DNA from 3 places in the Cytobacillus sp. FSL K6-0265 genome. Region 1 is predicted to be linked to each of the others. Evidence: riboswitches for the same ligand, from Rfam matches in the RefSeq annotation. Region 1 holds a riboswitch; each other region holds the start of a gene.

Region 1 (2,208 bases):
ATTATTTCTTCAAAAATAGTATAACACATTTATTCATTCAGTCTATACTATATAAATCATTTTTATATAATTAATGAAATTGTCACAAATACAGGCAGTATTCATTATAAATAGCTTTTGCAAATTTAAAAAGGATAATCAGCAAATTTAATGTAATTTTTATATATATTAAGGAAAAATAACGGTATCATCTAAACATCCCTTTGTTCGCTATCAAAACTCAGCGTATCGAGTAAGCATATGACAATTTTTACATTGAATAGTTGAGGAAAAACAATTGACTATATTCCTTGTGTAAGTTATGATGAATCCTTGAACGGATACTCTCTTATCCCGAGCTGGTGGAGGGACAGGCCCTATGAAACCCAGCAACCTGCCAACTACATTTTTATGAGCAAAGGTGCTAACCTGATGCAAGGATTTATTACTCACTATCCTTGAACGATAAGAGTGAAAGGCGCGAATCATTTTACTTCAACCTTTTCACTAAATCAGAGAAGAGGTTTTTTTTCATGCTTTTTAACATGATGTTGGCGAATACGAGGAGCGGCTTTTGGAATGTACTATTTATGCATGGGGAAAAGATCCAACCATTTTATTCTCAATATTCCAAGTTAACGCATAGGTTATTAAGGGTATGAGATAAACATTGGCCCATAAATAATGAAGATTCAAATAAGGGAATGAGTTCCGTATCAAAATTAAAGGCTAATATAAAGTCTTATTGATTCGATAAATAAGGAGGAAGTCAGATGTCAACAAAACGTAGATTGTTTACTTCTGAATCAGTTACTGAAGGTCATCCGGATAAGATCAGTGACCAAATTTCTGATGCAATACTAGATGCTATTTTATCAAAGGACCCGAATGCGAGGGTTGCTGCGGAAACGTCTGTTACTACAGGTCTTGTATTGGTTGCAGGTGAAATCACTACATCCACATATGTAGATATTCCAAAAATCGTTCGTGAAACCATTAAGGAAATTGGTTATACACGTGCAAAATATGGCTTTGATTCTGAAACATGTGCAGTATTAACTTCTATTGATGAGCAGTCAGCAGATATTGCTATGGGTGTAGACCAAGCATTAGAAGCGCGTGAAGGACAGATGACTGATGCTGAAATTGAAGCCATTGGTGCTGGAGACCAAGGTTTAATGTTTGGTTTTGCATGTAATGAAACAAAAGAGCTTATGCCATTACCTATTTCATTAGCGCATAAACTTTCTCGCCGTTTAGCTGAAGTAAGAAAAGAGGAAATCTTACCTTATCTTCGCCCAGATGGTAAAACGCAAGTAACTGTAGAATATGATGAAAACAACCAACCTGTACGTATTGATACAATTGTTATCTCTACACAGCATCATCCAGAAATCAGTTTAGAACAAATCCAACGCAATTTAAAAGAGCATGTAATCAATCCGGTTGTTCCTACTGAATTAATTGATGAAAACACAAAATACTTTATTAATCCAACAGGACGCTTCGTTATTGGTGGACCTCAAGGAGATGCTGGCTTAACTGGTAGAAAAATTATTGTTGACACTTACGGCGGTTATGCTCGTCACGGTGGTGGTGCATTCTCTGGTAAGGATGCAACGAAAGTTGACCGTTCAGCTGCTTACGCGGCTCGATATGTAGCAAAGAATATTGTTGCTGCAGAACTAGCTGATAAAGCGGAAGTTCAATTAGCCTATGCAATCGGTGTTGCTCAGCCTGTATCCATCAGTATTGATACATTTGGAACTGGAGCAGTATCTGAGGATGTTTTAGTTGAAGTTGTTAGAAACAATTTTGACCTCCGTCCTGCTGGTATTATTAAAATGCTTGATTTACGTCGTCCAATCTACAAGCAGACAGCTGCTTATGGACATTTCGGCCGTACAGATATCGATTTACCTTGGGAGCGCACAGATAAAGCAGAAGACTTGCGCAAGGAAGCTTTAAAATAAATTAGAAAAGTTATGGCTGTAGAAAACGCCTTTAATGAGTTTTCTACAGTCTTTTTTTTTTGGAAAAAAAGGGGCTATCATAAAATTAATACGTCCAAAACGATTTGCTCGTACATCAAAAAGAATTTGATTAAAGTAATAGAACAAAATTCGTTTTTTTAGATATTACAGATCCCCAATAATCGACATAAAGGGAAATCGAAACGATTTCATAAAAAATTAAAATTAATGTCATCTTTTCGTCTTAGAAGGTGGG
Region 2 (2,208 bases), 2.4 Mb from region 1:
TTGTCAAATGCGAAAGGTCCTCCATTACAGTTAATGCAAGTTCTTCATCTGTTGCTAGTACTGCTGGGACAAGGTGAGGAACTGCTTCACCATGCTTCTTAAGCACTTCTGCCTCCAGTTTTGCTCGTTTAAGTGTTAGCGGCCAGCTTTCTCCCACTACTTTTGCATAGGGGAGTGCTTGCTTAATAATTACACTTTTACGATTAGAAGCAATACGGAAAACATAATTCAAATTACCATCACCAATCTCTTCCACCGTCATTTTTTCATCCGGTAAGAACAGATTTAAACTCTTTACGTATTCACATGCAGATTCCTCTGTTAAAGCGCGATACCCTATATTCTCTAAAACAGCCATCTCTCTTCCCCCTTATTTCATTAGTACTCTGCTGCACAAAACAGGGGTGACTACATAAAGAGATGTAGTCGGACCTGCTTTGTCACTACAGAAACAAAAATGCCCCTTTCCAGTACAGAAAGAGGCATTCGTCATTACGATTTTGCCTCTCATCTTTCCAGAATAAATTCTGAATGGAATTAGCACCGTGCCTTACATTGGGCGCAGACATCTCTAGCTGCGCCTCGTTTCACAACGATATTACGGTCGGTTGCTGGGTTTCATCGGGCCATATTTCCCTCCACCTGCTCTTGATAAGAGTATAAAAGATTCATTTTTTTGAAATATCTTGAGCACATACTAGCACCGATTATAAAAAAGTGTCAATCTTTTTTTAAAATTTTTCATCTTTTTAAGCATAAAAGAATTTTGTCATATTACGTAAAAAATTCTCTGTTGACAGATAAAACACCTGGTGACATAATACAATTGTGCAAAAATTTAAAACGATAAACATAAATTTTCTTATCAAGAGCAGGCGGAGGGACGAGCCCGATGAAGCCCGGCAACCGATTCTAAATGAACACGGTGCTAATTCTTGCAGCAATCATGCTGACAGATAAGGAGAAGGTTCTATCAACTGCGAACTAACCCTCTTCTTATTAATTAAGAAGAGGGTTTTTTATTGTCAATATCCATTCGAAATCATCAGGGAGGGTTCTCATATGGGAGATGTCATTGCAACTTATCAAGTATACGCAAGACCCGGTTCATTAGAGAAGAAAGCAGAGGATATCGCTTTAGGCTTAACGATAGGATCTTGGACAGCGTTACCATTACTTGAGCAAAAACAATTACTAAAACATAAAGGCAGAGTCACTGCACTACAAGAATTTTATAACGATGAACATCCCAATCGTTTCGGTGAAGTAAGGTGCGAAATGAGTATCGCCTATCCTACATATAATTTCACATTTGATATTCCAGCTATCCTAACAACCGTTTTTGGTAAATTATCTCTAGATGGTGAAGTAAAATTATTAAACCTGGAATTTGATAAGAAAGATCTTTCCCGTTTTTCAGGACCAAAATTCGGTATAAAAAATATAAGATCGAAACTAAATATACAAGATCGCCCATTACTTATGAGTATATTTAAAGGCATCATCGGCAGGGATATTCACTTTTTAAGAGAACAGTTAAGAGACCAGGCCATGGGAGGCGTTGATATTGTAAAAGATGATGAAATTCTTTTTGATGTCAACATCTCTTTAGAAGATAGAATTATCGCAGGTAAAGAAATACTAGATGAAGTCTATGAAAAGACTGGAAAAAGAACACAATATGCAGTCAATTTATCTGGGAGAACAATTGATTTACTAGATAAAGCAAAAAAGGCGACCGAATTAGGGGCGGATGCATTATTATTCAATGTCCACACTTACGGACTAGATATGCTCCAATCATTAGCTGAAAACAGTGAAGTGCAGTTACCTATCATGGCACATCCTGCTTATAGTGGAGCCTATATTTCTTCAAACTTCTATGGTGTCGCTCCTGACTTATTACTCGGTAAACTTACTCGCCTAGCAGGTGCAGATTTTTCTTTATTTCCTTCTCCATATGGTTCTGTTGCCATGGAAAAAGAAAAAACTTTAGCCATCGCTAGACAGTTAACCGAAGAAAATGGCTTGAATCAGGCATTCCCGGTACCTTCAGCAGGCATTCATCCAGGTTTAGTTCCATTGCTTTATCAAGACTTTGGCAATGATTGCATTATTAATGCGGGCGGAGGAGTTCATGGTCATCCTGAAGGAGCAGCTGCGGGCGTGAGAGCATTTAGGCAGGCCATTGATCACGCTATACAACAA
Region 3 (2,208 bases), 2.0 Mb from region 1:
CAGTTGTTTTACCTACAATGACTGTTAGAAAAGTAAATATTTTAATATCTTCCGGATTTCTGCCATATTCAGCCGCTTGTTTTCGAATGTCCTCTGTATAATGTCTTACTCTTTCAGGAGTGGGTCCACCTACAAATACACATTCCGCATGCTTTGCTGCAAAAGCACGCCCTTTAGGAGACGTACCTGCTTGATATAAAACAGGTGTTCTTTGTTGTGACGGCTCTGATAAATGCGGTCCTTCGACATCAAAATATTCTCCCTTATGGTGAATTTCATGGATTTTCTTACGGTCGATTAATACCCCTTTTTCTGTATCTTCGATCACCGCTCCATCTTCCCAGCTTGATTCCCACAGTTTATAAACGACATCCATATATTCATCAGCAATTTCATACCGCTTATCATGTTTAATCATATCTTTGAAACCAAAGTTTCTTGCCGCATTAGGAAGGTAAGAAGTAACAATGTTCCATGCCACTCTTCCTTTTGTCAAATGATCTAATGTAGAAAACCTTCTTGCCTGCCCAAAAGGTGGCTCATATGTTGTACTCACCGTTAATGCAAATGACAGATGCTCTGTCACTGCTGCCATGGCGGGAATAACAAACGCTCCATCATTAACAGGAAACTGTAATCCATCATTAATTGAAGGTTCTTTACTCTCTTTATACGTATCATAAACACCTAATACATCAGCAAAGAAGACAGCATCGAATTTCCCCTTCTCGAGAGTTTTGGCTAATTCCATCCAATAATGAATATCTTTATAGGCACGATGTCTTTTGGAATCTTTATGCTTCCATAGCCCATGAGAATTGTGCATTGCACTCGTCATTTCAAATGCATTCAATATTATTTGTTTATGGCTCATACTGCCATTACCTCCTATAACGCTTCTACAAAAGAAGCATAATAATGTATTTATCAATTGTGCTAAGAATGTTTATCGCTTTTGGTCGTCCAATCAGCCATAAAAAAACCTCTTCCCAAAAAGGAAGAGGTAACGTACGCTCATAAATATTTCATTCTCTTCCTATCTTTCAAGCTAACATGCTAGCTTGCTGGAATTGGCACAGTACTTCAATGCTAAGTCTGTTGCCGAGGCTTCGTAGGGCCAGTCCCTCCACCTCTCTAGATAGTGGTTATTTAATTGATATAGTAACTCTAAAATATTTAGAATCTTTTGTCAACATATTTTTTTGCTTATACTTCTTGATTTTCCAAGACCTTTTTCTTTAGGGCACGACGCAGTATCTTTCCAGTTGTATTCTTCGGCAATTCTTCTAAAAATTCTATAGAAGAAGGAATTTTGTATTTGGCTAATTTTTCTTTACAATAAGCCAATAAATCTGCCTCCGTCAAATCTGCATTTTTAGGTACAATATAGGCTAAAACTTTTTCTCCAGTATTTTGATCAGGTACACCTAATACAGCCGCTTCTACAATGTCAGGGTGGTCATAAAAAACCTCTTCTACTTCTCTTGGATACACATTATAGCCGCCAACAATGATCATATCTTTCTTACGGTCAACAATGTAGAAGTACCCTTCTTCGTCCTTTTTAGCAAGGTCACCTGTATATAACCAACCTTCCTTTAAGCAAGCAGCTGTTTCTTCAGGCATTTTGTAATATCCTTTCATAACATTTGGCCCTTTCACAACAAGCTCCCCTACTTCACCTACAGCAACTTCTTCACCTAATTCATTAACTACTTTATTTTCAACATGAATAATAGATGTGCCAATCGACCCCGGTTTTCGTGGACGATCTAGTGGATTAAAGCATGTGACTGGAGAAGCTTCTGATAAGCCATAGCCTTCAGAAATAACCACATTGAATTTCTTCTCGAAATTTTCTAACAACGCAACAGGAAGTGAAGCACCTCCAGAAATACATAATCTCATAGATTGGAAGACTTCAGGATTGCCTTCAGGATATTGATAAAGAAAATTATACATTGTAGGAACGCCGGCAAACACAGTTGGCTTGTATTTTTCCACTAAACGGAAAATTTCTTTTGGACTAAATTTAGGGTCTATTAAGATCGTTGCTCCACTTATAAGTGGGGCATTCAAAGCAACCGTTAAGCAAAACACGTGAAACATAGGCAATGTTGTAATTACTGTGTCACGTTCATTAATCTGCAAATAGTCCGCGACATCACTTGCATTACTATACAGATTACGATGAGTTAACATCGCTCC

The links. Region 1 has a riboswitch for S-adenosylmethionine ahead of metK (methionine adenosyltransferase). Riboswitches for the same ligand answer to the same signal wherever they lie in the genome.
Region 2: linked by a shared signal. The riboswitch ahead of MHH73_RS05500 (2,3-diketo-5-methylthiopentyl-1-phosphate enolase) and the one ahead of metK (methionine adenosyltransferase) in region 1 are both predicted to bind S-adenosylmethionine.
Region 3: linked by a shared signal. The riboswitch ahead of MHH73_RS07620 (LLM class flavin-dependent oxidoreductase) and the one ahead of metK (methionine adenosyltransferase) in region 1 are both predicted to bind S-adenosylmethionine.

Annotation. Positions count from the first base shown of each region.
Region 1 covers NZ_JBBOPE010000001.1:3,450,429-3,452,636, reverse strand. Annotated here, with positions in the region: SAM riboswitch class I at 326-451, shown strand; gene metK (methionine adenosyltransferase) at 753-1,952, shown strand.
Region 2 covers NZ_JBBOPE010000001.1:1,062,224-1,064,431, reverse strand. Annotated here, with positions in the region: gene mtnK (S-methyl-5-thioribose kinase) at 1-358, opposite strand, end outside; SAM riboswitch class I at 505-658, opposite strand; SAM riboswitch class I at 860-963, shown strand; gene MHH73_RS05500 (2,3-diketo-5-methylthiopentyl-1-phosphate enolase) at 1,063-2,208, shown strand, end outside.
Region 3 covers NZ_JBBOPE010000001.1:1,470,420-1,472,627, reverse strand. Annotated here, with positions in the region: gene MHH73_RS07620 (LLM class flavin-dependent oxidoreductase) at 1-874, opposite strand, end outside; SAM riboswitch class I at 1,034-1,145, opposite strand; gene MHH73_RS07615 (fatty acid--CoA ligase family protein) at 1,207-2,208, opposite strand, start outside.